DNA from 3 places in the Streptomyces sp. NPDC058665 genome. Region 3 is predicted to be linked to each of the others. Evidence: predicted binding sites of a transcription regulator. Region 3 holds the regulator's gene; each other region holds the start of a gene.
What was found. The regulator HrcA, encoded in region 3, represses chaperone genes, less so after heat shock. The targets are predictions, from matches to a motif close to TTNGCACTCNGNNNNNCNGAGTGCNAA.
Positions count from the first base shown of each region.

Region 1: the regulator HrcA is predicted to act here: its motif matches at 2,288-2,314, upstream of groL (chaperonin GroEL).
Region 2: the regulator HrcA is predicted to act here: its motif matches at 1,787-1,813, upstream of groES (co-chaperone GroES).

Region 1 is NZ_JBHXRX010000042.1:20,621-23,892, forward strand. Features, by position in the region: gene ACFWV8_RS25215 (ABC transporter permease) at 1-386, shown strand, start outside; gene groL (chaperonin GroEL) at 499-2,124, opposite strand; gene ACFWV8_RS25225 (cold-shock protein) at 2,453-2,656, opposite strand; gene ACFWV8_RS25230 (ubiquitin-like small modifier protein 1) at 3,075-3,272, opposite strand, start outside.
Region 2 is NZ_JBHXRX010000001.1:273,046-276,317, reverse strand. Features, by position in the region: gene groL (chaperonin GroEL) at 1-1,231, opposite strand, end outside; gene groES (co-chaperone GroES) at 1,330-1,638, opposite strand; gene ACFWV8_RS01380 (polysaccharide deacetylase family protein) at 1,879-2,904, opposite strand; gene ACFWV8_RS01375 (methyltransferase domain-containing protein) at 2,962-3,272, shown strand, end outside.
Region 3 is NZ_JBHXRX010000006.1:7,229-10,500, forward strand. Features, by position in the region: gene ACFWV8_RS05090 (DUF3097 domain-containing protein) at 1-439, opposite strand, end outside; gene ACFWV8_RS05095 (MBL fold metallo-hydrolase) at 459-1,178, opposite strand; gene hrcA (heat-inducible transcriptional repressor HrcA) at 1,504-2,520, shown strand; gene dnaJ (molecular chaperone DnaJ) at 2,521-3,272, shown strand, end outside.

The sequences.
Region 1 (3,272 bases), on a different contig from region 3:
CGATCGGCTTCCGGCCCGACGCCTCGGCCGTCGAGTGGGTGGCCGCCATGGGCCTGCTGCTCTTCCTGGCCTTCGGCATGGCCTGGCTGTCCGCCGCGATGGGCATGGGCGCCAAGACCGTCGAGTCCGCGAGCAACGCCCCGCTGCCGCTCACCTTCCTGCCCTTCCTCGGCAGCGCGGTCGTCCCCCCGGAGTCCATGCCGACGGCCCTGCGCTGGTTCGCCGAGTACCAGCCCTTCACCCCGATCAACGAGACCCTGCGCGGTCTGTTCCTCGGCACCGGGATCGGCAACGACGGCTGGATCGCGCTCGCTTGGTGCACCGGTCTCGCCCTGCTCGGCTACTTCTGGTCCCGCGCGGTCTTCAACCGCGAGCTCCAGCGCTGAACGCGCCAAGCCCGCTGCTGAGCCCACCGAACGCCCGAGGGCGGCACCCCCTTTCCAGGGAGTGCCGCCCTCGGTCCGTACAGCTACGTCATGAACCGCCGATCCGTCAGGATCAGAAGTCCATGTCACCGCCCGGCATGCCGCCCGGCGCGCCGCCGGCGGCGGCCTTCTCCGGCTTGTCGGCGATGACGGCCTCGGTGGTGAGGAACAGCGCCGCGATGGACGCCGCGTTCTGCAGGGCGGAACGCGTGACCTTCGCGGGGTCGATGATGCCTTCGGCGATCATGTCGACGTACTCGCCGGTCGCGGCGTTCAGGCCGTGACCGATCTTGAGGTTGCGGACCTTCTCGACGATGACGCCACCCTCAAGCCCCGCGTTGACCGCGATCTGCTTGAGCGGGGCCTCCAGCGCGAGCTTGACGGCAGCGGCGCCCGTCGCCTCGTCGCCTTCGAGCTCCAGCTTCTCGAACACCGAGGAAGCCTGGAGCAGAGCCACGCCACCACCGGCGACGATGCCCTCCTCGACGGCGGCCTTGGCGTTGCGCACCGCGTCCTCGATGCGGTGCTTGCGCTCCTTGAGCTCGACCTCGGTCGCGGCGCCGGCCTTGATGACGGCCACGCCGCCGGCCAGCTTCGCGAGGCGCTCCTGGAGCTTCTCGCGGTCGTAGTCCGAGTCCGAGTTCTCGATCTCGGCACGGATCTGGTTCACGCGGCCGGCGACCTGCTCGCTGTCACCGGCACCGTCGACGATGGTGGTCTCGTCCTTGGTGATGACGACCTTGCGGGCGCGGCCCAGCAGGTCGAGACCGGCGTTCTCCAGCTTGAGGCCGACCTCCTCGGAGATGACCGTGCCGCCGGTGAGGATGGCGATGTCGTTCAGCATCGCCTTGCGGCGGTCACCGAAGCCCGGGGCCTTGACGGCGACGGACTTGAAGGTGCCCTTGATCTTGTTGACGACGAGCGTGGACAGCGCCTCGCCCTCGACGTCCTCGGCGATGATCAGCAGCGGCTTGCCCGACTGGATGACCTTCTCCAGGAGCGGCAGGACGTCCTTGACGTTGCCGATCTTGGAGTTGACGATCAGGATGTACGGGTCGTCGAGCGACGCCTCCATACGCTCCATGTCGGTGGCGAAGTACGCCGAGATGTAGCCCTTGTCGAAGCGCATGCCCTCGGTGAGCTCAAGCTCAAGACCGAAGGTCTGCGACTCCTCGACGGTGATGACGCCTTCCTTGCCGACCTTGTCCATCGCCTCGGCGATGAGCTCGCCGATCTGGGTGTCGGCGGCGGAGATGGAGGCCGTCGAAGCGATCTGCTCCTTGGTCTCCACGTCCTTGGCCTGCTCAAGGAGGGCACCGGAGACGGCCTCGATGGCCTTCTCGATACCGCGCTTGAGGGCCATCGGGTTGGCGCCGGCGGCCACGTTGCGCAGGCCCTCGCGGACCAGGGCCTGGGCCAGGACGGTCGCGGTGGTCGTACCGTCACCGGCGACGTCGTCCGTCTTCTTGGCGACTTCCTTGACCAGCTCGGCGCCGATCTTCTCGTACGGGTCCTCGAGCTCGATCTCCTTGGCGATGGAAACACCATCGTTGGTGATCGTGGGGGCGCCCCACTTCTTCTCGAGGACGACGTTTCGGCCCTTGGGGCCAAGGGTTACCTTGACGGCGTCGGCGAGCTGGTTCATCCCGCGCTCGAGACCGCGCCGTGCCTCCTCGTCGAACGCGATGATCTTGGCCATGTGAAGTGGTCCTCCCGGACAGGGGGTGGATTGCTCCGGACCGTGTCGGCGCCCGCGACGGACGGCCGAAGAGCCTTGCGGTTCCTTGCCCCACAGGCTCTCGGGCCTCGCTGACCCGGTCCATAAGTTGTCACTCTCACCTGCAGAGTGCTAACGCCAATGATTAGCACTCGACCCCCTTGAGTGCAAGCGACTCCCGAGCGGCGCACCCCCCTGACCCCGCGCGCACAGCCCCGCGCGCGGACCGCGCGCGCACGAGGGGCCCGCATCCCCTCTTGGGATGCGAGCCCCTCGTGTGTGAGTGCGTCGTTGGCCGATCGCGCCGGAATCAGACGGCGAGCTTGACCATGTCCGCCTGCGGACCCTTCTGGCCCTGCGAGATCTCGAACTCAACTCGCTGACCTTCTTCAAGGGTGCGGTAACCGTCCATCTGGATCGCGCTGTAGTGGACGAAAACATCCGCACCACCGTCGACCGCGATGAAGCCGTAGCCCTTCTCCGCGTTGAACCACTTGACGGTGCCCTGAGCCATGCCCAACTCCCCTATTACTGGCCCCTGCGCGGGACCGCACTTCGCGCCGGAACGCGTCGACCGCGGCTGAATGTATCTGCCCAACTGCCCTCTGCAACAGGTCAATCGGACGAGAATTATGGGCATGCCACAACACGCAAAGAGGTGAAATGCCGGGCTACCAGGGGCAAGTCGGGCCGGGCAAAGCGCAAGGAACCGCGCAAACAGCGTCCACACTTTGACCGCATCTTGTCGCGAACTCATATGCTCGGGGCACGGTCGCGACACCGGCGGCGGCGGGGCTACCCCGACTCTATCGCGTTCAACCTCATGGAATTGCCCCCTCCACTTCTCTCGCGGAGGGGGCAACGCCGTTCACTGTGCGTGCCGTTCGGCCGGGCGCTGCCGTTCGGCCGGGTGCCGCTGTCCGGCCCCTCGCTCAGCCGCCGGCGACCGCCGGGATGATCGAGATCCCCGCGCCGTCCGGGGTGGCGGTCTCCAGGCCCTGCTCGAAGCGGACGTCGTCGTCGTTCACGTACACGTTGACGAAGCGCCGGAGCTTGCCCTGGTCGTCCAGGACACGGGCGGCGATGCCCGGGTGGTTCGACTCCAGGGACTCGATGACCTGGGAGAGGGT
Region 2 (3,272 bases), on a different contig from region 3:
TGCCCTCCTCGACCGCGGCGCGGGTCGCGGAGATGGCGTCCTCCAGACGGTGCTTCTTCTCCTTGAGCTCGACCTCGGTCGCGGCGCCGACCTTGATCACGCACACGCCGCCGGCCAGCTTCGCGAGGCGCTCCTGGAGCTTCTCGCGGTCCCAGTCGGAGTCCGTGGCCTCGATCTCGGCCTTGATCTGGTTGACGCGGCCGGCGACCTCGGTGCTCTCGCCACCGCCGTCGACGATCGTGGTGTCGTCCTTGGAGACCGTGACGCGGCGCGCGGTGCCCAGCACGTCGAGACCGGCCTGGTCGAGCTTGAGGCCGACCTCCTCGGCGATGACGGTCGCACCCGTGAGGGTGGCGATGTCGCCGAGCATGGCCTTGCGGCGGTCACCGAAGCCGGGGGCCTTCACCGCGACGGCGTTGAACGTGCCGCGGATCTTGTTGACGACGAGGGTGGAGAGCGCCTCGCCCTCGACGTCCTCGGCGATGATCAGCAGCGGCCGGGAGCCGCCCGCCTGGATGACCTTCTCCAGCAGCGGGAGCATGTCCTGGATGGAGGCGATCTTGCCCTGGTTGATCAGGATGTACGGGTCGTCGAGGACGGCCTCCATACGCTCCTGGTCGGTCACCATGTACGGCGAGAGGTAGCCCTTGTCGAAGGCCATGCCCTCGGTGAACTCCAGCTCCAGGCCGAAGGTGTTGGACTCCTCGACGGTGATGACACCGTCCTTGCCGACCTTGTCCATCGCCTCGGCGATGAGCTCGCCGACCTGCGGGTCCTGGGCGGAGAGCCCGGCGACCGCGGCGATGTCGGCCTTGTCTTCGATCGGGCGGGCCGTGTCCAGCAGCTCCTTGGAGACGGCGGCGACGGCGGCGTCGATGCCCTTCTTCAGGGCGGCCGGGGAGGCGCCGGCGGCGACGTTGCGCAGGCCCTCGCGGACCAGCGCCTGGGCCAGCACGGTGGCGGTGGTGGTGCCGTCACCCGCGATGTCGTTGGTCTTGGTCGCCACCTCCTTCACGAGCTGGGCGCCGAGGTTTTCGTACGGGTCGTCGAGCTCGACCTCGCGGGCGATGGTGACACCGTCGTTGGTGATGGTCGGCGCGCCGAACTTCTTGTCGATGACGACGTTGCGGCCCTTGGGGCCGATCGTCACCTTCACCGTGTCGGCAAGCTTGTTGACGCCGCGCTCAAGGGCGCGACGGGCGTCCTCGTCGAACTTCAGGATCTTCGCCATGGGAGCTTTCTCTTGTCCTCTCGAACGAACAACGAACTACGCCCCGGGCCGCCCGGCGATGCGGGGGCCAGGGGCGCAGCTCACAGCGGACTGTGGAATTACTTCTCGATGATCGCGAGCACGTCGCGAGCCGAGAGGACGAGGTACTCCTCGCCCGTGTACTTCACCTCAGTACCGCCGTACTTGCTGTACAGAACGACGTCGCCGACGGAAACGTCGAGCGGAAGACGCTCGCCGTTCTCGAAGCGACCCGGACCGACGGCCAGGACGACGCCCTCCTGGGGCTTCTCCTTGGCCGTGTCCGGAATAACCAGGCCAGAGGCCGTGGTCTGCTCTGCGTCGAGCGGCTGGACCACAATGCGGTCCTCGAGCGGCTTGATGGCAACCTTGGTGCTGGCGGTCGTCACGATCCGACCTCCCCCTTCGGAGATCTCACGGGGTTAACTGTCTGGGTGGCGCGACCGGGCTCGATCCGTCGTCGCGGGTGCCGGACCTGTCCTGTCACGCATTGGCACTCTCCAGTGGGGAGTGCCAGACATGACACTATGACCGCGATTAGCACTCGGTCAAGCTGAGTGCCAGTCGGGCCCCGCGCGCCGCCGCCGTCCGGCCCCCGTCCCGGGGCCCGAAGGGGCCGGTGAACCGGCTCAGACGTAGTCCTCCAGCTTCGCCACCGCGTACCCCTTGTCCGTGATCGTCTTCATGACGTGCCGGATCATGTCGGGCATCGAGCCCTTCCAGTCCTCCTTCCCGCGGAAATGCGTGAGGACGATGTCGCCGGGGTGCAGGTCCCGGTCCCACTCGCGCCACTCCATGTGGTCGGGGAACGCCTCGGACGACCACAGCGGAACCGCCTTGACGCCGCAGGACTTGGCGGCGCGCAGGGTGCGCGCGTCGTAGTTGCCGTACGGCGGCCGGAAGAGCGCGGGCCGCTTCCCGTACCGCTTCTCGATCTTCTCCTGCTGGCCGCAGATCTCCCGTTTCTGCTCCTTGTAGGAGAGCCCGGGGAGGTAGGGATGGGTGAGGGTGTGGTTGTGCAGGGAGACACCGCGGGACTGCATCTTCTTGAAATAGGCGTAGTTGTCGTTGATGACGTAGTCGCTGAGGAAGGCGCTGTACGGGATCTTCAACTCGCCCATCATCCGCAGCAGTTCGGGGTCCTTCTCGGCGCCGTCGTCGATCGTCAGGAAGACGACCTTCTCCTTGGTCGGGACCCTGGTGAAGACCGGCGGCAGGTTCGCGCCGCCCGTGACCTCGAAGCCCTTGCGGGTGGTGATCCGGGGCTTCGCCGTGGGCGGCGGAGGTGCGGCGAGCGGGGTCTTGGCGAGCTTCCACTTCTTCGCGGCCACGGCGCGCAGCGCCTGGGCCTTCGCCTGGGCTTCCGCCTGCGCCCTGACGGCAGCGGCGGCGTCCGCCTTCTTGCCGGCTCCGGCCCCCGGGGCGGGGCCGGCCCGGCCCGGTTTCTCCGGGGCCGACTCGACGGGTCCGCCGCCACCGCCGCCACCGTCCCCGCTCCGGCCGCCGCCGCTGCGGTCGCGGTCGCCGGACTCACCCGCGCAGGCGGTGCCGAGCGCGGCGATCAGGAGTACGGCGGCGACGGTGCGTACCCGCCGGCCGGGGTGACTTTTCCGAGCCTCTGAGGCTTTATTGTCGTTTTGTCGTACTAGTTGCATGGCGTCGCATCCTGTCAGCGCCCGGCCCACGCACCCGGCAGACACCGCCGGGGAGCGATGACGGTCGCCCGGCTGGCCCACAATGGCCCGGTGAACGACCGCACCCCCGCACCCCTGGCCCCGCTCCTCTCCGAGGAGGGCCAGGCCCTGCTCGCCGCCCTTCGCGACCACGACCCCGCCCAGGAGCTGGCCCTGGCGACCCGGCTGCGCCGTGACCACCCCGCCGAGCTGGTCTCGTCGGCGCTCGCGCAGGCCCGGCTGCGCCAGCGCGCGACCGCGAAGTTCGGCGAGCGGGACGCGTACCGCATGTACTTCACGCCCGACGGCGTCGAGCAGGCCACCCGCACCTCGGTCGCCGCCCACCGCGC
Region 3 (3,272 bases):
CGATGCCCTCCAGATACTCCACGACCACGCCCTCTATACGGAGGTCGTCGCCCCAGACCCGCTCGACCAGTTCCGCGTCGTGCCTCCCCTCCACGTAGATACGCCCGGCACGGGCCACCCGCGCCCGCGCGCCGGGGACGGCGACCGAGCCGGAGGCCGTGCGGGTGGGCCGGGCCGGGGCGCCGGCGGTGGGCCGGACCAGGGTGACGGTCCGGCCTTCGAGCAGGAACCCGCGCGCCACCAGCGGGAACACCCGGTGCTTGCCGAAGCGGTCCTCCAGGGTGACCGTCGGCCCCTCCGCCGTCTTCTCGCAGCGGATCACCGCGCCGCAGAAGCCCGTCGACACCTCCTCGACCACCAGATCCGGCTCGGCGGGCACCTCCGGCACCGGCTTCGAGCGCTTCCAGGGCGGGGTCAGATCGGGGCTGTAGCTGCGCATCCCCAGACGATATCCGGGCTCACGCCGTGCCGAAACGTGCGGCGAGCGCGCCCCGCTGGGCCCGTACGAACGCCGCGTCGACGGCCGCGCCGTGGCCGGGAACGTACACCGCGTCCTCGCCGCCCAGCGCCAGCAGCCGGTCGATGGCGGCAGGCCAGCGGGAGGGGATCGCGTCGTCGCCCGCCTGGGGTTCGCCCGACTCCTCGACCAGGTCGCCGCAGAAGACGATCTCCCGGTCGCCCGGGACGAGCAGGGCCAGATCGTGCCCGGAGTGCCCGGGGCCGACATTGGCGAGAAGTACCTGTCGCCCGCCGAGATCGAGGGTCCACTCGCCCGATACGGGATGGTCCGGCACCACCAGTACGTCCACCGCCGTCGCGGCTTCGGAGGCGGGTACGCCGTGCCGTACGGCCGTGGCGCGCAGGCCCTCCCGGTCGCGGAGGAGCACCTCGCCCAGGCCGACCGCCCCGTAGACCTCCGCCCCCGAGAAGGCCGCCGTGCCCAGGACGTGGTCGAAGTGGGGGTGACTGAGCGCGATATGGGTGACGCGCCTGCCGCACAGCGCCTGCGCCTGCGCGCGGATCTCCGCGCCCTCACGGAGCGTCGAGCCCGTGTCGTACAGAAGGACGGCTTCCGCGCCCACGACAAGCCCGACCGTCGCATCCCAGCCAGGCAGCCGCCGTCTGCCGACCCCCGGAGCCAGTCGTTCCCAGCCGTGCTCTTCCCAACGGACGTCCATACGGCGACGCTATCGGTGGGGCCAGGGCGTGTCTTTTGGATCAGGCCGGATCAGGGAGCGGGGGCTGGTGCGTGCGGTCGCAAGGCGGAGGAGGGAGACATGGCGGAGCCATGGCGACCGACGACAACGCGGCGGGCGTGCGTGCCAGGGACCGCGAGCCCGGCAAGATCCAAAAGACACGCCCTGGCGGTGCCGCGCGGTAGCGTGACCGGTCGGCCTTGCTAGGGGCGTACCTCACGGCCGTACACTGGCCCGGGGAATGCTGGCACTCCCGCGCATCGAGTGCCAAGCCGGATCCGAGGAACCAGAGCTGGAGGTGTGCGCGATGCTGAGCGAACGCAGGCTTGAGGTGCTGCGCGCCATCGTCCAGGACTATGTCGGCACCGAGGAGCCCGTCGGCTCCAAGGCGCTCACCGAGCGGCACAAGCTCGGTGTCTCCCCGGCCACCGTCCGTAACGACATGGCGGTGCTGGAGGACGAGGGCTTCATCGCCCAGCCCCACACCAGCGCGGGGCGTATTCCGACGGACAAGGGCTACCGGCTCTTCGTCGACCGGCTGGCGGGCGTCAAGCCGCTGTCGGCGCCGGAGCGCAGGGCCATCCAGAACTTTCTCGACAGCGCCGTCGATCTGGACGACGTGGTGGGCCGCACGGTGCGGCTGCTCGCGCAGCTGACCCGGCAGGTCGCGGTCGTGCAGTACCCCTCGCTGACCCGCTCGACGGTGCGGCATGTGGAACTGCTCTCGCTGGCCCCCGCGCGACTGATGCTGGTTCTGATCACCGACACCGGCCGGGTCGAACAGCGCATGATCGACTGTCCGGTGCCGTTCGGCGACACGTCGCTGGCGGACCTGCGGGCCCGGCTCAACGCCCGGGTGGTGGGACGCCGGTTCTCCGACGTGCCGCTGCTGGTGCAGGAGCTGCCCGACTCCTTCGACCTGGAGGACCGGGGCACGGTGTCCACGGTCCTCGCGACGCTTCTGGAGACGCTGGTCGAGGAGACCGAGGAGCGGCTGATGATCGGCGGCACCGCCAATCTGACGCGCTTCGGGCACGACTTCCCTCTGACAATCCGGCCTGTGCTGGAGGCACTTGAGGAGCAGGTCGTGCTCCTCAGGCTCCTCGGCGAGGCCGAGGACTCAGGCATGACCGTACGAATCGGGCACGAGAACGCCCATGAGGGCCTCAACTCCACGTCCGTCGTCGCGGTCGGCTACGGTTCGGGCGACGAGGCAGTCGCCAAACTCGGCGTGGTCGGACCGACCCGCATGGACTACCCCGGAACGATGGGAGCGGTACGCGCAGTGGCACGTTACGTCGGACAGATCCTGGCGGAGTCGTAAGTGGCCACGGACTACTACGCCGTACTCGGCGTACGCCGCGACGCATCACAGGACGAGATCAAGAAGGCATTCCGCAGGCTCGCCCGCGAGCTGCACCCGGATGTCAATCCCGATCCGAAGACGCAGGAGCGGTTCAAGGAGATCAACGCCGCGTACGAGGTGTTGTCGGACCCGCAGAAGAAGCAGGTCTACGACCTCGGCGGCGACCCGCTCTCGCAGGCGGGCGCCGGCGCCGGTGGCTTCGGGGCTGGTGGCTTCGGCAACTTCTCGGACATCATGGACGCGTTCTTCGGGACGTCGCAGCAGCGTGGGCCGAGGTCGCGGACGCGGCGCGGCCAGGACGCGATGATCCGGCTGGAGATCGACCTCAACGAGGCCGCCTTCGGCACGACGAAGGACATCCAGGTCGACACGGCGGTCGTCTGTACGACCTGCTCGGGCGAGGGCGCCGCACCCGGCACCTCCGCGCAGACCTGTGACATGTGCCGCGGTCGCGGCGAGGTCTCACAGGTCACGCGGTCCTTCCTGGGCCAGGTCATGACCTCGCGGCCGTGCCCGCAGTGCCAGGGCTTCGGTACGGTCGTGCCGACCCCCTGCCCCGAGTGCGCGGGCGACGGCCGTATCCGCTCGCGCCGCACGCTCACGGTCAAGATCCCCGCGGGCGTCGACAACGGCACCCGTATCCAGCTCTCGGGTGAGGGCGAGGTCGGACCGGGTGGCGGTCCGGCGGGCGATCTGTACGTCGAGATCCA